One region of the Pseudomonas sp. NPDC087803 genome, then DNA from elsewhere that is predicted to be linked to it. Evidence: riboswitches for the same ligand, from Rfam matches in the RefSeq annotation. Region 1 holds a riboswitch; the other holds the start of a gene.

Region 1 (10,961 bases):
CACGAAGAGGGCGGGCAGTGGCAGGCCAAGTGGCATCTGTGGCTGGGCGATCAGAAAGAGGCCGGAAGCGTGCAAGGCGCCGATCAGGCTGCGGTGGCCGATGCGGTGATGCTGGCGGTGGCCGAGCGCTTGGCGCCGCGATTTGTCGCCAAACCTGGCGCTTCCGGTCAACAGACGCTGGAAGTGCAGGGCATGAATCTTGAGCACTACGCCACATTGCTGCGGTTACTCGAGCCGTTCGGTGTGCGTCTGCAAAGTGTCGATGCCGATCGCATTGTGTATCGGGTCAACGGCAGTGCCGATCAGTTGCGTTCGCAATTGTCGCTGGCGAAGTTGCAGGAGTTGCCGGCCGAAGCGCCAGCTCCGGTGGTCGCGCAACAGCCTGCGGTTGCAGGTGCAGCGCCGGTAGCGGCTCCGGTTCCGACACCGGCGGTGCCGTCGTTGCGGTTTCGCTGGTAAGTCTTTCCTTATATAGAAGCTGTAGGAGTGATACATGGCCGATACGCGGCGTTGGTTCTGGCTCGGTGGGGTGGTCCTGCTTTGCGCGTTTGTCTGGTTGCTGCATCCGATCCTTACGCCGTTTCTGGTGGCGCTGCTGCTGGCGTATCTGTTCGATCCGCTGGTGGATCGCCTGGAGCGGCTGGGCCTGTCCCGCACCTGGGGCGTGATCGCGGTGTTCGCCTTGTTCACCCTGATCTTCACCACATTGTTGCTGGTGCTGGTGCCGATGCTCGCCAAGCAGTTGCTGCGCTTGTACGAGCTGGCACCGCAGATGCTCGACTGGCTGCAGCACACCGCGTTGCCGTGGGCGCAATCGAAGCTGGGGTTGTCGGATGGCTTCTGGAAGTTCGACAAGGTCAAGGCGGCGATCAGCGAACACATGGGCCAGACCACCGATATCGTCGGTGTGGTACTGAGTCAGGCGACGGCCTCGAGTCTGGCGCTGATCGGCTGGCTGGCGAATCTGGTGTTGATCCCGGTGGTGAGCTTCTACCTGCTGCGCGACTGGGACGTGATGATGGCCAAGATCCGCAGCCTACTGCCGCGTGATCGTGAAGAAACCATCGTCTCGCTGGCGGGTGAATGCCACGAGGTGCTTGGCGCGTTTGTGCGCGGGCAACTGCTGGTGATGCTGGCGCTGGGCGTGATTTATGCGGCGGGCCTGATGATCGTCGGTCTGGAATTGGGCCTGTTGATCGGCCTGATCGCCGGCCTCGCGGCAATCGTGCCGTACATGGGCTTTGTAATCGGCATTGGCGCGGCGTTGATTGCCGGGCTGTTCCAGTTCGGTGGCGATCTGTATCCGATGATCGGGATCGTTGCGGTGTTCATGGTCGGCCAGGCCCTGGAAGGCATGGTGCTGACGCCGCTGCTGGTGGGCGACCGGATCGGCCTGCATCCGGTGGCGGTGATCTTTGCGATCCTGGCCGGTGGCGAGCTGTTCGGCTTTACCGGCGTCCTGCTGGCACTGCCGGTGGCGGCGGTGATCATGGTGCTGGTGCGTCACGTGCACGATTTGTACAAGGACTCGGATATCTACAGCGGGACCGATGAACCTGAGTTGTAATCCGGTCACGGGCGGCCCGGCCTCGCGCCGGGTTGGCCCATGTTTTGCGCGGGGTTCGCTAGATACCGCGCCAGAGAAACTGCCATAAAACCAGCCTGTTAACGCAAACCTTTGATTTTGCTTGGGGTCTGTCGCATTGTGCGCTCAGCTTCACGGGTATAAACTTCGCAAACTTTACACAGAGGCCACTAACGGTTCCTTGAGAACTGTTCAGTCAGCATGAAACCGATTCAGCTGCCCCTAGGTGTGCGTCTGCGTGACGACGCCACCTTCATCAACTACTACCCAGGCGCCAATGCCGCTGCACTCGGCTATGTCGAGCGCCTATGCGAAGCCGACGCCGGCTGGACCGAAAGCCTGATCTACCTGTGGGGCAAGCATGGGGTAGGGCGTACACATCTGTTGCAGGCGGCTTGCCTGCGTTTCGAGCAGATGGGTGAACCGGCGGTGTACCTGCCGCTGGCCGAGTTGATGGATCGCGGCATCGAAATCCTCGACAACCTTGAACAGTACGAACTGGTCTGCCTGGATGACTTGCAGGTGATTGCCGGCAAGGCGGACTGGGAAGAGGCGATGTTTCATCTGTTCAATCGTCTGCGTGACAGCGGTCGCCGCCTGCTGATTGCCGCTTCAACCTCGCCACGCGAATTACCAGTGAAGCTGGCCGACCTGAAATCGCGCCTGACCCTGGCGCTGATCTTCCAGATGCGCCCACTCTCCGATGAAGACAAATTGCGTGCGTTGCAATTGCGCGCTTCACGTCGCGGTCTGCACCTGACCGATGAAGTCGGACATTTTATTCTGACCCGTGGCACCCGCAGCATGAGTGCATTGTTCGACCTGCTCGAACAGCTGGATCAGGCCTCGTTGCAGGCGCAACGCAAGCTGACGATTCCGTTCCTGAAAGAAACCCTTGGTTGGTAACCAGCCCTTGAAATACGCGGCTTTCAGCGCGTTTCGACATATTTCAGGCGCCAGAAAATCCGCGTTTCCGCACCCTGTGCAGACCGCGTATCGAATGAAATGGGCTTAAGCGCTTAGATGTAAACGAGAAACCGGGAAGTCACAAAAAGATCGATTGAATTTGCAAATGAGGCCGATAGCGGGCATAGTCTCGGCTTCTTTACAACTTCAGCCACGGTCGTGCCCATGCTAAATCGCTTCGCACCCCTCGTGCCTCTCGCACTCGTCACCCTGTTGTTCGGTTGCGCTGCTCATTCTCCAGTTCAAGAGCAGTCTCAACAGGTTAAAAATTCCGCCACTGCCCAGTCTTCCGTTATTTATCAGGAAGAGCTGGACACCGAAAAAGAACTCTCGGACTTCAACAAGAAGCCGTACGAGCTCCCGGTTCTGGCCGACAGTATTCTTGAACGCGGCATGTCCCTGATCGGTACCCGTTACCGTTTTGGCGGTACCTCTGAAGCCGGCTTCGACTGCAGTGGTTTCATCGGTTACCTGTTCCGCGAAGAAGCCGGCATGAATCTGCCGCGCTCCACCCGCGAAATGATCAACGTGGATGCCCCGCTGGTCTCGCGCAGCAACCTCGAGCCAGGCGATCTGCTGTTCTTCGCCACCAATGGTCGTCGCGGTCGCGTGAGTCACGCCGGGATCTACCTGGGTGACAACCAGTTCATCCACTCCAGCAGTCGTCGCAGCGGCGGTGTTCGCATCGACAGCCTGGGTGACAGCTACTGGAGCAAGACCTTCATCGAAGCCAAGCGCGCCCTCGCGATGGCACCGACCGTGGTCACTGCCCGCAAGTAATTTCCCCGTTGTCGCCACGTCCGTGGCGACAAAAAAGCTTCCCGGCAGGGGAGTAGACTTAGACTTTACAAGGTGAAGTTAAAGTCTTACTTGAAGTTTGCCGCGTAGCCGCTAGAATCCTGTGTCTATATTGATGGCAAACCGCCTGCGTGCTGCGCAGGCGGTTTTGTTTCTGTCCATTCGGCAGAGAAAGCCGCAGCCAGATCAGGATGTTCTGCTTATGACAATGTCGGCCCGCCTCACATTGATCTTCTTCGCAGCGCTGCTCAGCGCCTGCGCCAGCCGCACTCCGCCGCCTGCGCCCGTGGTGCGCGCCCCGGTGGTATTCGGGCCCTCCCAAGCTTTTTCGCCTGCTGCCGAAGACGTGCTGTTTCGCGCGCTGGGCCTGGTCGGCACGCCTTATCGCTGGGGCGGCAACACACCAGACTCCGGGTTTGATTGCAGCGGCCTGATCGGTTTCGTCTACCGCGATGCTGCCGGTATCTCCTTGCCGCGCTCTACCCGCGAGATGATCGTGATGCAGGCGCCGAATGTCGGCAAAGAGGGTTTGCAGACCGGCGACCTGATCTTCTTCGCCACCAATGGCGGTTCGCAGGTCAGTCATGCGGGGATCTACGTCGGGGAAGGGCGCTTCGTGCATGCGCCGGCGACGGGCGGTACGGTGAAGCTGGACAGCCTGTCAAAGGCGTACTGGCAGAAGGCGTATCTGAGTGCCAAGCGGGTGTTGCAGCCGGAGCATCTGGCGCATAACCCGTAGTTCAAATAGCTCACAATCCAATGTAGGAGTGAGCCTGCTCGCGATAGCGGTTGATCAATCAACACTGATGTTGAATGTGACACCGTCATCGCGAGCAGGCTCACTCCTACAGTTGTTTTGGGATAGACCAAGTTACTTGGCGGACGATACCCGCCACACCTTGTTCCCCACATCATCCGCCACCAGCAACCCCCCTTGCTGGTCGATCACCACGCCTACCGGGCGGCCCAAAGCGTTCTCGTCCTTGTCGAGGAAACCGGTCAGCACATCCACCGGTGCTCCGTTCGGCTTGCCAGCGGCGAACGGTACGAAAATCACTTTATAGCCACTGTGCGGTTTGCGGTTCCACGAGCCGTGCTGGCCGACGAATGCGCCTTCCTTGAACTGTGCCGGCAGGCTGTTGCCTTCGGCGAACGTCAGGCCCAGCGAGGCGGTGTGCGGGCCTACGGCATAGTCCGGGGCGATGGCTTTGGCCACCAGGTCCAGATTCTGCGGTGTCACGCGCACATCCACGTGTTGACCGTAGTAGCTGAAGGGCCAGCCATAGAAGCCGCCGTCCTTGACCGAGGTGATGTAGTCCGGCACCAGGTCGCTGCCGATTTCGTCCCGCTCGTTGACCGCTGTCCACAGCGCGCCGCTGGTGGGCTCCCAGGCGAGACCGTTGGGGTTGCGAATGCCCGAGGCGAAAATCCGGTGGTTGCCGGTAGCCCGGTCCACTTCCCAGATCGCCGCGCGACCTTCCTCTTTATCCAGACCATTCTCGCCGACGTTGCTGTTCGAGCCGACGGTGACGTACAGCTTGCTGCCGTCCTTGCTGGCGATGACGTTCTTGGTCCAGTGGTGGTTCAGCGTGCCGCCCGGCAGGTCGGTGACTTTGATTGGCTGGGTCTTGATCTCGGTCGCGCCGGGTTCGTAGTGGAAGCGCAGCAGGCGATCGGTGTCAGCGACGTACAGGTCATTGCCGACCAGCGTCATGCCGAACGGCGAATTGAGGTTTTGCAGAAACACCGTGCGGGTCTCGGCCACGCCGTCGTGGTCGGCGTCGCGCAGCAGGGTGATGCGATTCGGGCTCGGCACGCCGGCGCCGGCCTTGCCCATGACTTTCTTCATCACCCAGCCACGAATGCCGCTGCTGTCGTCAGGCTTGGGCGGGGCGTTGGTTTCCGCCACCAGCACGTCACCGTTGGGCAGCACGTAAAGCCAGCGCGGGTGATCGAGGCCTTCGGCGAATGCTGCGACTTGCGTGCCGGCCGCGGCGGTCGGTTTGCCGCCCGCAGGCCAGCCGATCGCCGGGGCGATGTTCACCGTCGGGATCAGGGTTTTGTTTGGCTCGGGCAGCTTCGGTGACGGACCGGTGCCGTCGGACACTTGCAGGCTGGAGGATTCACCACAGGCGGCGAGCCCTCCGGCGAGGGCGATGACGAGAGCGAGTTGGGTTTTGCGCATTACTGATCTTCCCTATGAATGCATGCTTAATCATAGAGGAGCGCGCGCACCCGATGGTTCAACTGCTCAACCGCGGGCCTCTTTGAACAGCACGGCGATGCCCGGGTGATAGTTGCCCGCTTCGCTGTGCAACTTGCGGTAGGCGTAGGGGAAATACCAGGCCACTGCGCAGCTGTGTTCCTTTTGCAGGTCGTCGACCATGTCCTGCAACTCTTCGGGGCTGGCGCTGTGCTGGGCCTTTTGCGGGGCGACAAACAGGCAGCCGAGCTTGAGGTCGCTGGCAAAACTGATGCGTTTGGCGTCGCTGGTGATGTCCAGCAGGGCCTGGGTCAGATTCAGGTTGCTGACCCGTGGCCAGCGCTGGGTCGCTTGAAGGTAGGCGCGGTCTTCGGCGCCGGCGATGAACAGGTCGGCGCGGGCATTGCGTTCGCCTTCTTCGTTCTGCTTGCGGGTGGCGGTATCGCAGAGGGTCACCAGTTCGGCCATCCATGCCGCCGCGGAGAGCAATCCGAGATTGGCTTTCTCGTCATGCCAGTAAGGGGTGTCGTTGTCGCCGCGAATGGAGTTGTAGCGGTCGATACAGTCAAACCAGCGTTCCAGCATCGGGCGCAGGAATTCCAGGCGCGGGTTGCTGATGATCATGCCTTGCATCGTCATCATCCTTATTGTTGTGGTGTGCTTTTTCAGTCAAAAAGCATGGCTCTTTGATATCATTTGTCTCAGCGTGGCACAAGATTGGCGTCAGATAATTGATCGGCGGCAGTTATTCGCCCGACGGCCCCCTCTTTAATTGACGCTCCACCCCCAACCCTCTAACCTTCGCGGCTTGTTTCAGGTGCTCTGTGACGCGTGTCGACAGAGTGAAACAGGGAAGCCGGTGAGGGTTGTCTTCAGGCGAAGAACGATCACGATCCCGGCGCTGCCCCCGCAACGGTAAATGAGTGAAAACTGCGCATTGAGCCACTGTGTCGACCGACGCGGGAAGGCGCGCAGTCAGGCGATTCGCCGCTCATGAGCCCGGAGACCGGCCTGATCCATCCAGCGGCATCACGGTGGGCGATGCCAGGCTTTTTGCCGTCTATTCTTGTGCCTGCCCGCCGTTATCCAGCCTCAACGGAGAGCTCCCCCCATGACCGATTCCCCCGAGCGCGACGAACGCCATCTGGCGCGTATGCAGCGCAAAAAAGCCGTGATCGACGAACGCATCGCCAATTCGCCTGACGAGTGCGGCCTGGTGCTGGTGCTGACCGGCAATGGCAAAGGCAAAAGCAGCTCGGCGTTCGGCATGCTCGCCCGCGCCATGGGCCACGGTATGCAGTGCGGCGTGGTGCAGTTCATCAAGGGCCGTAACAGCACCGGCGAAGAACTGTTCTTCCGCCGCTTCCCCGAGCAAGTGCGTTTTCACGTGATGGGCGAGGGCTTTACCTGGGAAACCCAGGACCGCCAACGTGACATCGCCGCAGCCGAAGCCGCGTGGGCCGTGTCCCGCGAGCTGCTGCGCGATCCGTCGATCGGTCTGGTGGTGCTGGATGAGCTGAACATCGCGCTCAAGCACGGCTACCTCGATCTGGATCAGGTGCTCAGTGACTTGCAGGCGCGTCCGCCGATGCAGCACGTGATCGTCACCGGTCGCGCGGCGAAGCCGGAAATGATCGAGATGGGCGATACCGTCACCGAAATGGGCATGCTCAAACACGCCTTCCAGGCCGGCATCAAAGCGCAGAAAGGCGTCGAACTTTGAATCAACCACGTCACTGCCCGGCGGTATTGATCGCCGCGCCGGCCTCCGGTCAGGGCAAGACCACCGTCACCGCCGCGCTCGCGCGCTTGCACCGCAATCAGGGGCGCAAGGTGCGCGTGTTCAAGTGCGGCCCGGACTTTCTCGACCCGATGATTCTCGAGCGCGCCAGCGGTGCGCCGGTGTATCAACTGGACATGTGGATGGTCGGCGAGCAAGAAAGCCGCCGTCTGTTGTGGGAAGCCGCCGCCGAAGCCGATCTGATCCTGATCGAAGGCGTGATGGGCCTGTTCGACGGCACGCCGTCGAGCGCCGATCTGGCGCGGCATTTCGGTGTGCCGGTGCTCGGCGTGATTGACGGCACCGCCATGGCCCAGACCTTCGGCGCATTGGCGTTGGGGCTGGCGCGCTATCAGCCGGACCTGCCGTTTGCCGGCGTCCTCGCCAACCGGGTCGGCACCCTGCGTCATGCGCAATTGCTCGAAGGCAGCCTCACCGAAGGTTTGCGCTGGTACGGCGCATTGTCCCGGGAAACCGGGATCGAGTTGCCGAGCCGCCATCTCGGTCTGGTGCAGGCGAGCGAACTGAATGACCTCGACCTGCGCCTCGACGCCGCCGCCGAAGCCTTGGCCAGCAGTTGCCAGGTAGCGCTGCCACCGGCCGTGGCATTCGCCGCGCCTGAAATGATCCCTGCTGAACCGCTGCTCGATGGCGTGCGCATCGCCGTCGCTCGCGATGAGGCTTTTGCCTTCACCTATGGCGCCAGTCTCGATCTGCTGCGGGCGATGGGCGCCGAGTTGAGTTTCTTTTCGCCGATCCGCGATACGCAATTACCCGAGGCCGACAGTCTGTATCTGCCCGGTGGTTACCCGGAATTGCACCATGTCGCGCTGGCGCAAAACACTCCGATGCTCGACGCGATCCGTGCGCACCACGCCGCCGGCAAACCATTGCTCGCCGAGTGCGGCGGGATGCTCTATCTGCTCGACGCGTTGACCGACGTTGACGGCGCCCGCGCCGAATTGGTCGGGCTGCTGCGCGGTGAGGCGGTGATGCAAAAACGTCTGGCGGCACTGGCACTGCAAGCGGTGGATTTGCCAGAGGGCTCGCTGCGCGGTCACACCTATCACCATTCCCTGACCAGCACCGAGCTGACACCGATTGCCCGAGGCCTGAGCCCGAATGGCGGGCGCGGGGCGGAGGCGGTTTATCGGCAAGGGCGGATGACGGCGTCGTATGTGCATTTTTACTTTCCGTCGAATCCGACGGCGATTGCCGCATTGTTTGCGCCAGATCTCAAGACCGCCATCGCTGGCAAGCCAGCTCCCACAGTGGCCGGTGTCATGCCTGAAGAAACGCGATCCCCTGTGGGAGCTGGCTTGCCAGCGATGGGGCCATGACCGACAACGCATATTCCGAGGCCGAGCGCACAGCGATCTATAAAGCCATCGCCGAACGCCGCGACATGCGTCACTTCACCGGCGGCACGGTCGAACCGGAGCTGCTGCGCCGCCTGCTCGAAGCCGCGCATCAGGCGCCCAGCGTCGGCCTGATGCAGCCATGGCGCTTCATCCGCATCAGCGACCGCGCCTTGCGCGGGCAGATTCAGCACCTCGTCGAAGAAGAACGCGTGCGTACCGCCGAAGCCCTCGGCGAGCGCAGTGATGAGTTCATGAAGCTCAAGGTCGAAGGCATCAACGACTGCGCCGAAGTGTTGGTCGCAGCACTGATGGACGATCGCGAAAAACACATTTTCGGCCGTCGCACGCTGCCGGAAATGGACATGGCCTCGCTGTCCTGCGCGATCCAGAATCTGTGGCTGGCGTCCCGTGCCGAAGGACTGGGCATGGGCTGGGTCTCGCTGTTCGAACCGCAGGCACTGGCGGATCTGCTGCAGTTGCCGGCCGGGGCCAAGCCGCTGGCAGTGTTGTGCCTGGGGCCGGTCAAGGAATTCTATCCGGCGCCGATGCTGGTACTCGAAGGGTGGGCGCAGGCGCGTCCGCTCAATGAGTTGCTGTACGAAAATTATTGGGGAGTGAGTCAATGAGTGTGGCGTTGTTGAGTGTCGCCGCGGTCGCGCTGGATGCGCTGCTGGGTGAACCGAAACGCTGGCATCCGCTGGTGGCGTTCGGCAATTTTGCCGGGCGCATCGAGCGCCGTTTCAATGCGGGCGGGCGTGGCTGGCGCAGTCACGGGGTCACTGCGTGGGTGATCGCGGTGCTGCCGCTGACCTTGCTCGCCACCGCGTTTTCCTGGGCACCGTACGTGGGCTGGATCGTCGAGATTCTGGCGCTGTATTGCGCCCTCGGCATGCGCAGCCTCGGTGAGCATGTCGCGCCGGTAGCCGCCGCCTTGCGCGCGGATGATTTGGAAGAAGCGCGCAAGCGTGTCGGCTATCTGGTCAGTCGCCAGACCAGCGAACTGGACAGCACCGCCGTCGCCCGTGCCGCCACCGAATCGGTGCTGGAAAACGGCAGTGACGCGGTGTTCGCCGCGCTGTTCTGGTTTGTCGTGGCCGGTGCGCCGGGCGTGGTCCTCTATCGCCTGAGCAATACGCTCGACGCGATGTGGGGCTATCGCAACGAACGCTTCGAGCGCTTCGGCTGGTGCGCGGCAAAAATCGACGACGTGCTCAACTACATTCCGGCCCGGCTGGTGGCGCTGACCTACGCGCTGCTGGGCAACACCCGGCTCGCCTGGAAGTGCTGGCGCAATCAGGGGCCGCAATGGGACAGCCCTAACGCCGGTCCGGTGATGGCGGCCGGCGCCGGTGCGTTGGGCGTCGAACTGGGCGGGCCGGCGATCTATCACGGCGAACTGCATGAGCGTCCACAACTGGGCGAAGGTCCGCCGGCGGATGCCGATTCGATTGATCGCGGCTGGCAATTGGTCCAGCGCGGGGTATGGTTATGGCTGCTGATTCTCTGCGTGGGGGCTGAATTCTATGCTTGAGCACGGTGGCCGGCTGCGCAAGGCTGCACTCGATTACGGAATTGCCGAGGCTGACTGGCTCGACTTGTCCAGCGGCCTCGCGCCGTGGCCGTTTGCGCTGCCGGAAATTCCGTTGCGCGCCTGGGCACGCTTGCCGGAAACCGACGACGGGCTGGAGCAGGCCGCGTGCGATTACTACGGCGCCCCGCAGGTGCTGCCGGTGGCCGGTTCGCAAATGGCGATCCAGTTGCTGCCGCGTCTGCGCCGCGCTGGCAAGGTCGGTGTGTTGTCGCCGTGTTATGCCGAGCACGCCGAAGCCTGGCGGCGCAGTGGTTACATCGTGCGCGAAGTGCTGGAGCAGGAAGTCGAGTTCTTTCTCGACAGCCTCGACGTGCTGGTGGTGGTTAATCCGAACAACCCCACCGGCCTGAGCCTGACCCCGGCGCGGCTGCTCGACTGGCACGCGCGGCTGGCTCAGCGAGGCGGCTGGCTGGTGGTCGATGAAGCGTTCATGGACAACACGCCGCAGCTGAGTCTGGCATCGCATACCCATCAAGTCGGCCTGATTGTGTTGCGTTCGTTCGGCAAGTTTTTCGGTCTGGCCGGGGTGCGTCTGGGCTTTGTATTGGCTGAGCGCAAGTTGCTCAGATTGCTCGCGGAGCAGGTGGGGCCATGGGCGGTCAGCGGGCCGACACGGGTACTTGGTCAGGCCTGTCTGCAAGACACCGAAGCGCACACCCGGCAACGCATTCGCAGCG
Region 2 (10,961 bases), on a different contig from region 1:
GGTGCCGGAGTTTGTCGATGCCATGGAGAACGCCAAGGATGCCGAGCGCTTCGAGAAAATCGTCGAGCGCTGGGGAATTCGCCGCAGTCATCCGCAATTCTGGTTCTATTTCCATGATCTGAGCCAGTACCTGCACGAGACCGACCCGGTGGAAGAGGGCGTACTGGACATGAACCGCTACGAGAATCTTTGATCGTTTGAGAGGGGGCTGCTGTCCCAATTCTTAGCAACACCGCAAAACCCCTGTAGGAGCTGTCGAGTGCAACGAGGCTGCGATCTTTTGATCTTTTAACCAGAAGATCAAAAGATCGCAGCGTGCCGCAGCTCCTACAGGAGGTAGGTGTTCCAGGAATTGTGGACAGGAACCGATCATGTTGATTTCAGTGCAGGCCCTGCGGGCGTTTGCCGCGTGGGCGGTGGTCTGCCACCACTTCATGCAGATTTTCTTTGACTTCAAGGCGCGCGGCCCGGTCGGGCAGTTCTTCATTGATAAGGGCGCAGTCGGCGTCGATGTGTTTTTTGTCATCAGCGGCCTGGTGATCTTTCTGTCCACCGAAGACAAGGTCCTGCGGCCCGGACAGTTCCTGTTGTATCGCCTGTCGCGCATTGTCCCGGCGTACTGGTTGTACACGTTGCTGATGGCGTTGCTGGTGGTGTTCGCCCGGCCGCTGTTACCTGATCAGACGGTGGATTGGGCGCATTTCCTGCTGTCATTGTTGTTCATTCCGGCACAGAACCCCGGCGGCTACGGGATTTATCCGACGCTGAATGTCGGCTGGACGCTCAATTACGAAATGCTCTTTTATGTGCTGTTTGCCTGCGCGCTGATGTTTCGCTGGCAGGTGCGCTTGCTGGTGGTCGCCGCGTTGCTGTTTTCTGTGTGCCAGGCGTTTGGCTGGATCAATGAGTTTTACCGTGCGGATATTGTTTACGAGTTTCTGCTGGGGATCGGCATCGGCATGCTCTATCGTCGGGGCTGGATCGGCGCCGGCTTGTGGCTGCCGCTGTTGGCGATTGGCGGCGCGTTGTCGGCGATCTATCACTTGGCGCCGGCACCGCGGTTGTTGAACTGGGGTGTGCCGAGCGCGGTGCTGGTGATGTCGTGCATGGCGCTGGAGCGTTATGTCGAGCGCAACCACCTGCTCAAGCTGCTGGGCGATTGTTCTTATTCGGTGTACCTGATGCATGTGCTGGTGCTGTCGATTGGCGGTTTTATCAGCCAGCGCTACGGGATCAATCCGTATCTGATGTTCATCGGCTGCGCTCTGGCCATCGGCGTGGGTTCGTGGTTGAGCTACGAATGGGTGGAAAAACGCAGCTATCAGTGGCTTAAAGCGCGGATTGATCGCGAGCCGGTTTGCGCGCCTGTCGAGAATCTTTCCCGACAAAAATACTAGGACTTTGTCCGGCGCAACGATTGGCGTAAACTGCGCCCAAGCCTGCGAGGAGTTTCCATGACCGCTATTACCATTACCGACGCCGCCCACGATTACCTGGCTGATCTGCTCTCCAAGCAGAACACCCCGGGCATCGGCATCCGCGTCTTCATCACCCAGCCTGGCACCCAGTACGCCGAAACCTGCATTGCCTACTGCAAGCCGGGCGAAGAAAAACCTGAAGACACGGCGCTGGGGCTGAAAAGCTTCACTGCCTACATCGACTCGTTCAGCGAAGCGTTCCTCGACGATGCCGTCGTCGACTACGCCACCGACCGCATGGGCGGCCAGCTGACCATCAAGGCGCCAAACGCCAAAGTACCGATGGTCAACGCCGACAGCCCGGTCAACGAGCGCATCAACTATTACCTGCAAACCGAAATCAACCCGGGGCTGGCCAGCCACGGCGGTCAGGTCAGCCTGATCGATGTGGTTGAAGACGGCATCGCCGTGCTGCAGTTCGGCGGCGGCTGCCAAGGCTGCGGCCAGGCCGACGTGACCCTGAAGGAAGGCATCGAGCGCACCTTGCTGGAGCGCATTCCAGAGCTCAAAGGTGTGCGCGACGTGACCGACCACACGCAGAAAGAAAACGCCTACTACTGAGTAAGGTGTTCACTGCGAACATGAAAAACGGCGCCCCGTGAGCGCCGTTTTTTTATGCCCGTACTTTGTGGTGAGGGGATTTATCCCCGATGAACTGCGCAGCAGTTCCATTTTTTTGGGCTGCTTCGCACCCCATCGGGGATAAATCCCCTCACCACAGGTTTTGTACCCAGCCACAAAAGTCATCTGACTCAGGGTCTGTAGAGATGCGCATGCCCCGCGCGATACAGCGACGATTCGCTGAACACCTCACTCCCCAACACTCGTCCCACCAGAATCAACGCCGTGCGCCGAAACCCCTTGGCCTCGACCTTTGCGGCTATATCCTCCAGTGTCCCCACCACCCAATCCTGATCCGGCCAAGTCGCCCGGTGAATCACTGCAATCGGGCAATCCGCGCCGTAATGCGGCAGCAGTTGCGCGATGATCTTCTGCAGATGGTTAACCCCCAGGTGAATCGCCATGGTTGCGCCGTGCTGCGCCAGACTGCTCAACTCCTCACCCGCCGGCATTGCGGTCTTGTCCGCGTAGCGGGTCAGGATCACGCTCTGCGACACGTCCGGCAGCGTCAGCTCGGCGCCGAGCAAGGCTGCACAGGCGGCGGTGGCGGTGACGCCGGGAATGATCTCGAACGGAATCTGCAACTCGCGCAGATAACGAATCTGCTCGCCAATCGCGCCATACAGGCTTGGATCTCCCGAATGCACCCGCGCCACATCCTGGCCTTTGGCATGGGCGGATTTGATCAGTTCAATGATCTGTTCCAGGTGCAATTCGGCGCTGTTGACCACGCTCTCTGCCTGATGCCCCTCCAGCACGGCGGCCGGTACCAGCGAGCCTGCGTAGATGATCACCGGGCAACTGCGGATCAGCCGCTGGCCTTTGACGGTGATCAATTCCGGGTCGCCGGGGCCGGCGCCGATGAAGTAGACGGTCATGAAGAAATCCTGTGAAAAACGGGGCAGGGCAACGCTTCAGATGAAGATTGCTCATGATCAAACAGGGGGATTATCGGGATTTTACGCAGCGCCGGCCAATGCCAAGGTTGCCTGAGCGTATTTCTGCCGGGAAATCAGCAGCTTTGCCGGTGCCTGAATCAAATGCTCGGCAAGAGCCAGGGCGGCACTTTCCGCCACGCCGTAGCAACCGGTGCGTTCGTAGGCGATCTGCGAATGGTGGCTGAGCCGCTGCTGGTAACTGGCCAATTCGTCGCTGCTGAAATACAACAGCGGCAACGCCAGTTGGCTGGCCAGTTCCTGCAGGCCGGGTTCATCGCGTTTAAGATCGATGCTGGCCAAGGCCTTGACCGCTGCAAGTTCTATACGATGCGCCTGCAACGCCTGGTCGAGTAACGCGCGCAGCGTGCTGGCCGGGCAACCGCGCTGGCAGCCCAGGCCGACCACGAAGGTCGGCGCTGCGCGGTCATCGGTCATGCGTGGTACTGACCTTCGCTTTTGCGGCGGAAAAACCAGGCGCTGATCAGGCCCAGGGCCAGCCAGAACGCCACGTTGGTCAACTGCGAAGCGATTTTGAATTGAGCTTCCAGCGCTTCCGGGGCGAGCATCGAATGCACTTCCGGTTGCGGCGCGCCGATCACGTGCGGCACGGCCAGGATTGCCACGCCCAGCAGCTTCATCAGCCAGTGACGGCTGAACACGATCAGGGCCAGGCCGACAGCGGTGGAGGCGGCGGTGCCGATCCACCACGTTTGCCGCGAAGCCAGATCGGCGGCAGCGGTGCCCGGCAGTTCAGGCGGCAGACCGAGGGTTGGCGCGAGGACGAAGGTCGCGTAACCGGCTAGGCCCCAGAGCAGACCCTGCGAGGTTTTGGTCGGTGCACGCAGGGTGTACAGGCCGGCGAGCATCAGGGCGAAACCGACCGCCACCACCAGATTGCCGCCGGTGGTCGAGACCACACGCTGCCAGCCGTCTTCCGGCTCCCAGGCTTCGGCATCGTGGGTGTGCGCAGCCGCGCCGGCTGCATGTTCATGAACCGCCACCGGTTCGGATTTTTCGAAGGTTTCAGCCTGCAGAATCAGCGGCGAGACCCAGAAACTCTGCAGCAGAGTCAGCAGCAGGGCGGCCAGCAGGCCGGTGAAACCTGCGGTTTGCGCAATACGCTTGATCATGTCGGCAGGTCTCAGTGGCACGGGAACGCGGCGCTGTGGCGAGTATCGTGAGCGGCGTTGTGCACCGCTTCGATGTGCGAGAAGCCGGCGAAGTACACCAGGCTGGCGCCGAGGATCGACGCGAAGATCGCGGCGGTCAGGCGTTGGCTCAACGTGGCGGTGCTGGAGATTTTGTCGGTGTTGCTACCGGTGCTGCTGATGATCGACATGGCGCTTCCCTCTGGAGTGTCAGCGGGTGTTTCGAGCGCATGAAGACCCCTGCGAGTCGGGCACGCAGAGGTTCGAACAGCGCCCGCCCACCGCGGGTTTGTTATGTTCAGCGACGCAAATGCGCACTGTGTGTTGCGGGCCGGTCTCCGGGCTCACGAGGGGTTGGCGTCTGGCCGACCTGCAAGCGTCACCTTCCCATGCCGTACTGGCACAGTGGATCTGACGCTTCGCTCGCTTACCGTTGCGGGGGCAGCACCGGACTGACATGGCTTTGAGTAAAGCACATGATTCACCGGTTTCCCGTTTCACCCTGTGAAGGGCACCCGTAACAAGGTGTGTAGGAGAGCATGGGTTGGGGATTTGAGTCAATTGAGTGGGGTGGGTATATCCGTTGCTGCGGTAACGGCCACTTAGGGTTCCGCCCTTACGGCGGGTCACTTTTGGCAAACGCCCCAAAAGTAACCAAAAGGTCTATGCCCTGACGTTCGGCCCTCGCCTAGGCTCGGGTTCCTTCGCTGCGGGATTCATCCGTGGGGCAGCGCCTACGGTTTGCTTCGCTGCACCTCCTCTCGCTGTGTTTGGCTGCGCCAAACGGTCGCTACGCTCCCACCCCCGGATAAATCCCTCCACTCAGCCTGCCGACGGGCCCTCAGATCAAAAGCGGTACTCGAGCTAACGCTCATTGTGTTGAGTGGTGAAAAGCGGATGCGGTCTGCTGTGATTTTTGTTGGAGCTGGCTTGCCAGCGATGACGGCCTGACAGCCGACCAATCTCTCACTGAATGCACCCAGTCCCATGTAGGAGCTGCCGAAGGCTGCGATCTTTTGATCTGCTTTGGCTTTGGCTTTGGCTTTGGCTTTGGCTTTGGATCTTGATCTTCAGCCCCTTCGGCAGGCCGAGCGTAGGTGTTCATCCGGGGGTTAGGCGCGCAGCGCCATGCGGCGAAGCCGCATACATCGAGAGGAGGTGCAGCGAAGCAAACCGGAGGCGATGCCCCCGGATGGACACCGTAGCGAGGGAACACTGAGCCTCAGCGAAGTGCCGTACGCCGGGGCAAAGCCTTTTGGGTTACCTTTTCGGCGTTTGGAAAAGGTGACTCGCTGTAAGAGCGAAACCGCCAGCGGCAACACCCGAAGGAACGGATATGCCCCCAATCCAAAAATCCACCAACCATTGACCGGTCACCACCCGATGCGTAGCCTTGCGCTTTCGAGGTTCTTCGGCCCACGCCGAAGCTAAGAAGGGAACGCGGTCAAAGCCGCGGCTGCCCCCGCAACTGTGAACGGTGAAGTTCGTTGCCACGCCACTGCCAGCTCAATCGACTGAGCCCGCGGGAAGGCGCAACGAATGCCCGGCCCAAGGCCTGAACACCGTCAGCCAGGAGACCTGCCTCGTCACAGATTTCTCACTACAACCGGGCGGGGTGATCCGGTGGCGAATTCTTCCGCGCGCATGCTCGCAGCGGATCTCGTCCCGTATGCCCGCCACCTTGCCAAAGGGCATCCGATGAAAACACTGGCCAAACTCCCCGTCACCATCGTCACCGGTTTCCTCGGCTCGGGCAAAACCACCTTGCTGCGACACATGCTCGACAACGCTCAGGGCCGCCGCATCGCGGTGATCGTCAACGAGTTTGGCGAACTGGGCATCGACGGTGAAATCCTCAAGCAATGCACCATCGGCTGCACCGAAGAAGAAGCCACCGGCCGCGTCTACGAACTGGCCAACGGCTGCCTGTGCTGCACGGTGCAGGAAGAGTTCTTCCCAGTGATGCGCGAACTGGTTGCGCGTCGCGGCGACCTCGACCACATCCTGATCGAGACGTCCGGTCTGGCCCTGCCAAAACCGCTGGTACAAGCCTTCCAGTGGCCGGAAATTCGCAGCGCCTGCACGGTTGACGCGGTGATCACCGTGGTCGACAGCCCGGCGGTGGCCGCCGGCACTTTCGCCGCGTTCCCGGATCAGGTCGACGCCCAGCGCAAACTCGATCCGAACCTCGATCACGAATCGCCGCTGCACGAACTGTTCGCCGACCAACTGGCCAGCGCCGACCTGGTGATCCTCAACAAGGCCGACCAGACCAGCGCGGAAGATCTGGCTCGCGTTCGCGCTGAAGTCGCCGAAGAACTGCCGCCCGCCGTAAAAATCATCGAAGCCAGCAACGGTCGCCTGCCGCTGGACGTGTTGATCGGCCTCGGCGCCGGTTCCGAAGAACACATCGACAGTCGCCACAGCCATCACGATCACCACCACGACGGTGATGACGATCACGACGACCACGATCACGACGCCTTCGATTCGATCTCCATCGAGCTGCCGCAAGCCGACGAAAGCCTGCTGCTCGACGCGCTGACGCAATTGGTGGTCAAGCACGGCATCCTGCGCGTCAAAGGTTTCGCGGCGATTCCGAACAAGCCGATGCGCCTGTTGATCCAAGGTGTGGGCACGCGTTTCGACAAGCACTTCGACCGCCAGTGGGGCGCTGACGAAGCGCGCGTCACCCGTCTGGTGCTGATCGGTCAGGAACTCGACGCCGCGCAGCTCGAAGCGCAGCTGCGCGCCGCGCTCAGCGTTTAAACCATGCACCTGCTCAGGACCCAGCCCGGCGGTTTCGTGTCGGATGACAACATCGCCGACCTTGGACAAACCCCCGCCGAGCTGGTGATCCTATGCAGCGGCGACTCCAGCCTGGCGCTGCTCGCCGAAGCGGCGCAGCAACTGCCCGAGGATTACCCGAGCCTGCGTCTGGCCAATCCGATGCAGGTGCAGAATCACGCCTCGGTCGATCTGTATGTCGATGAGGTGCTGCGTCACGCCAAAGTGATCCTGATCTCGCTGCACGGCGGCATCGCTTATTGGCGCTATGGCGTCGAGCGTCTGGTGGAGTTGTCCGAGCGCGGCGTGCAGGTGATTCTAGTGCCGGGGGATGATCGTCCCGACCCGGAACTCAGCGACCTGAGCACCGTGCCCGCCGAAGATCGTGACCGTCTCTGGCAGTTCCTGCGTCAGGGCGGCATGGGCAATGCGCTGGACTTCTTCCACTGTCTGGCCAACCGCTGGCTGGCGCGGGATTACGCCTGGGGCGAGCCGCAAGCGCTGCCGCGTACGGCGATTTACCACCCACAGAAAAACACCGCCGCACTGAGCGACTGGCAAGCCGATTGGCAGCCGGATCGCCCGGTGACGGCGGTGTTGTTTTATCGCTCGCATTTGCAAGCGGCGAACACCGCGTTCATCGATGTGTTCTGCCAGCGCTTGCAGGCGGCGGGGCTCAATCCGTTGCCAATTGCGGTCGCCAGCCTGAAAGAACCCGGCTGCCTCAGTGTGGTCGAGGACTGGCTGGATGAGGTCGAGGCGGCGGTGATTCTCAACACCACCGGGTTCGCGCAATCCAGCCCGGAAGCCCCGCACCTGCGGCCGTTCCGGCGCAATATTCCGGTGATCCAGGCGATTTGCGCTCAGGACAACGAACCGGGCTGGCGCGACAGCGAGCAGGGTCTGGGGCCACGGGATCTGGCGATGCACATCGCCTTGCCGGAACTCGACGGGCGCATCATCAGCCGGCCGATCAGCTTCAAGGACTTGGCCTGGCGCAGCGAGCGCAGCCAGTCCGACGTGGTCTGCTACCGGGCGCAACCCGAGCGCATGGATTTTGTCGCCGAACTGGCGCGGCGCTGGAGTGATCTGGCGCGGCTGCCGAACGCGGAAAAACGTATCGCGTTGATCCTCGCCAACTACCCGACCCGCGATGGTCGGATTGGCAATGGCGTCGGTCTCGACACGCCGGCGGCGGCGTTGAATATCCTGCGCGCGTTGCAGGCTGAGGGCTTTCCGTTGACGGCGGAGTTGCCGGACAGCGGCACCGCGTTGATCCAGCAATTGCTCGGCGGCGTCAGCAATGACCTCGACAGCATCGACCTGCGTCCGTGCCAGCAAAGCCTGGCGATGGACGCTTACTTGACGATGTTCAACGCGCTGCCCGCCGCCAATCAAGCGGCGGTGGTCGAGCGCTGGGGGCCGCCGCAAAATGATCCGATGTGCCGCGACGGACGAATGATGATCGCCGGTCTGCGTTTTGGCCTGACCTTCGTCGGCATTCAACCAGCGCGCGGTTATCAGGTCGATCCGAGCGCGGTGTACCACGACCCGGATCTGGTGCCACCCCACGGCTATCTGGCGTTCTATTTCTGGCTGCGCAACACCTATGGCGCGCACGCAGTAATCCACGTCGGCAAGCACGGCAACCTCGAATGGCTGCCGGGCAAGGGCGTGGGGCTTTCGGAGAATTGCTGGCCGGACGCGCTGCTCGGACCACTGCCGAACATCTATCCGTTTATCGTCAACGACCCGGGCGAGGGCGCGCAGGCCAAACGGCGCACGCAAGCAGTGATCATCGACCACCTGATGCCGCCACTGACCCGTGCCGAAACCTACGGCCCATTGCGCAATCTGGAGCTGCTGGCCGACGAATATTACGAGGCGCAACTGCTCGATCCGCGTCGTGCGCGGGAGTTGCAACGCGACATTCTGCAACTGGTGCGCGAGACGCAGATCGACCGCGAACTGCAACTCGACGCGGGCATGGACAGCGACGCCGACGCCGCGATCTGGCTGCCGCGTCTGGACACCTATCTGTGTGACCTGAAGGAATCGCAGATCCGCGATGGCCTGCACATTTTCGGCGAGTCGCCCTCCGGACGGTTGCGCATCGACACGTTGCTGGCGTTGCTGCGCATCCCGCGTGGCGACGGCAAAGGCGCGCAATCGAGTTTGCTGCGGGCGTTGGCCAAGGCGTTTGAATTGGGCTTTGATCCGCTGGATTGTGCACTTGCCGATCCGTGGAACGGCCCGCGTCCGCCGGAGCTGCAAAGCGTCAGCGACGAGATCTGGCGCACCGCCGGCGACACCCGCGAACGCCTCGAACTGTTCGCCACCCAACTGATCTCCCAAACAGTGCACGCCCCTTGTAGGAGTGAGCCTGCTCGCGATAGCGGTGTGTCATTCAACACTGAATTGCCTGACCTGACGCCATCGCGAGCAGGCTCACTCCTACAGGAACCGAGGGGGGCTGAAGTGAGCGTGATCCTGGAAAACCTGCGCGAAATCGTCGCCCCACGCCTCGACGCCTGCGGCCCCGCCGAAATGCGCGGCCTGCTCGACGCCCTCAACGGTCGCTTCGTCCCCGCCGGCCCAAGCGGCGCACCCAGCCGTGGCCGTCTCGACGTGCTGCCCACCGGGCGCAACTTCTACTCGGTGGACGTGCGCAACCTCCCGACCACTACAGCGTGGCGCATCGGCTTCCAGTCCGCCACGCTGATTCTCGAGCGGCACTTGCAGGATCACGGCGATCACCTGCGTCAGCTCGGCCTGTCGGTGTGGGGCACTGCGACCATGCGCACCGGCGGTGACGACATCGCCCAGGCCATGGCGCTGATGGGTGTGCGTCCGGTGTGGGCCACCGGCAGTCAGCGCGTCGATGATTTCGAGATTCTGCCGCTGAGCCTGCTCGACCGGCCACGGGTCGATGTCACGCTGCGGGTCTCGGGTTTCTTCCGCGATGCCTTTGCCAATTTGATTCGCCTGTTCGACGCGGCCGTGCAAGCGGTGGCGGCACTGGACGAACCGGATGACCTCAATCCGCTGGCGGCGAAAGTGCGGTCCGAGCGCGAGGCGCTGCTGCAATCGGGGCTGGATGCCGACGCCGCGCGGCGTCAGGCTGGCTGGCGAATCTTCGGTGCCAAACCCGGTGCGTATGGCGCGGGTGTACAGGGCGCGATCGACGGTCGCCTGTGGCAAACCCGCGAGGATCTGGCCGAGGTTTACCTGAACTGGGGTGCCTACGCCTATGGCGGCTCTGACGAAGGCACCGCCGCTCGCGAGCAGTTCGTGCAGCGCCTGAGCCAGGTGCAAGCAGTGCTACAGAACCAGGACAATCGCGAGCACGACTTGCTCGATTCCAACGACTATTACCAGTTTCAGGGCGGTATGCTCGCGGCGGTGGAAACCCTGCGTGGCGAAGCGGCGGCGAGTTATCACGGCGATCACAGCCAGCCGGATCTGCCGAAAATCCGCACCCTGAAAGAAGAATTGAACCGGGTGATCCGCTCGCGGGCGGCCAATCCGAAATGGATCGACGGGGTCAAGCGGCACGGCTATAAAGGCGCGTTCGAACTGGCGGCGACGGTTGATAACCTGTTCGCTTTCGACGCCACCACGCAGCTGATTGACGATCATCAGTACGCGTTGCTGGCCGACGCCTATTTGCTCGATCCGGCGACCCGGGATTTTGTTCGCGAACACAATCCGCATGCGCTGCGCGACATGACCGAGCGCATGCTGGAAGCGCAGCAGCGCGGGATGTGGCAGGAACCCGGGGTCTACAAAGAGGCCCTGGAAAACCTGCTGCTGGATATAGAAGAAGACACCTGACACACCACGATACCTTGTAGGAGTGAGCCTGCTCGCGATAGCGGTGTATCAGCAAACCTATTTGTCGCTGACCCACCGCTATCGCGAGCAGGCTCACTCCTACATTGAAATGCATTCACTCCGACCATGACCGAGTATTGAAGATGACCGACACC

The links. A riboswitch is a leader RNA that binds a small molecule or an ion and turns the genes downstream of it on or off. The one in region 1 is predicted to bind cobalamin.
Region 2: another riboswitch for cobalamin. It lies ahead of cobW (cobalamin biosynthesis protein CobW); the one in region 1 lies ahead of cobO (cob(I)yrinic acid a,c-diamide adenosyltransferase).

What each region holds. Positions count from the first base shown of each region.
Region 1 covers NZ_JBIUVO010000034.1:24,627-35,587, reverse strand. The annotation lists gene ACIOUG_RS17170 (DUF2066 domain-containing protein) at 1-459, shown strand, start outside; gene ACIOUG_RS17165 (AI-2E family transporter) at 494-1,567, shown strand; gene hda (DnaA regulatory inactivator Hda) at 1,787-2,491, shown strand; gene ACIOUG_RS17155 (C40 family peptidase) at 2,717-3,331, shown strand; gene ACIOUG_RS17150 (C40 family peptidase) at 3,552-4,088, shown strand; gene ACIOUG_RS17145 (PQQ-dependent sugar dehydrogenase) at 4,221-5,534, opposite strand; gene ACIOUG_RS17140 (hypothetical protein) at 5,601-6,185, opposite strand; cobalamin riboswitch at 6,351-6,582, shown strand; gene cobO (cob(I)yrinic acid a,c-diamide adenosyltransferase) at 6,664-7,275, shown strand; gene ACIOUG_RS17130 (cobyrinate a,c-diamide synthase) at 7,272-8,672, shown strand; gene bluB (5,6-dimethylbenzimidazole synthase) at 8,669-9,319, shown strand; gene cbiB (adenosylcobinamide-phosphate synthase CbiB) at 9,316-10,224, shown strand; gene cobD (threonine-phosphate decarboxylase CobD) at 10,217-10,961, shown strand, end outside.
Region 2 covers NZ_JBIUVO010000001.1:347,558-358,518, reverse strand. The annotation lists gene ACIOUG_RS01535 (fatty acid cis/trans isomerase) at 1-193, shown strand, start outside; gene ACIOUG_RS01530 (acyltransferase family protein) at 372-1,397, shown strand; gene nfuA (Fe-S biogenesis protein NfuA) at 1,455-2,039, shown strand; gene cobM (precorrin-4 C(11)-methyltransferase) at 2,231-2,977, opposite strand; gene ACIOUG_RS01515 (cobalamin biosynthesis protein) at 3,059-3,472, opposite strand; gene ACIOUG_RS01510 (CbtA family protein) at 3,469-4,167, opposite strand; gene ACIOUG_RS01505 (CbtB domain-containing protein) at 4,179-4,376, opposite strand; cobalamin riboswitch at 4,497-4,719, opposite strand; cobalamin riboswitch at 5,573-5,786, shown strand; gene cobW (cobalamin biosynthesis protein CobW) at 5,884-6,954, shown strand; gene cobN (cobaltochelatase subunit CobN) at 6,958-10,806, shown strand; gene ACIOUG_RS01490 (ATP-binding protein) at 10,950-10,961, shown strand, end outside.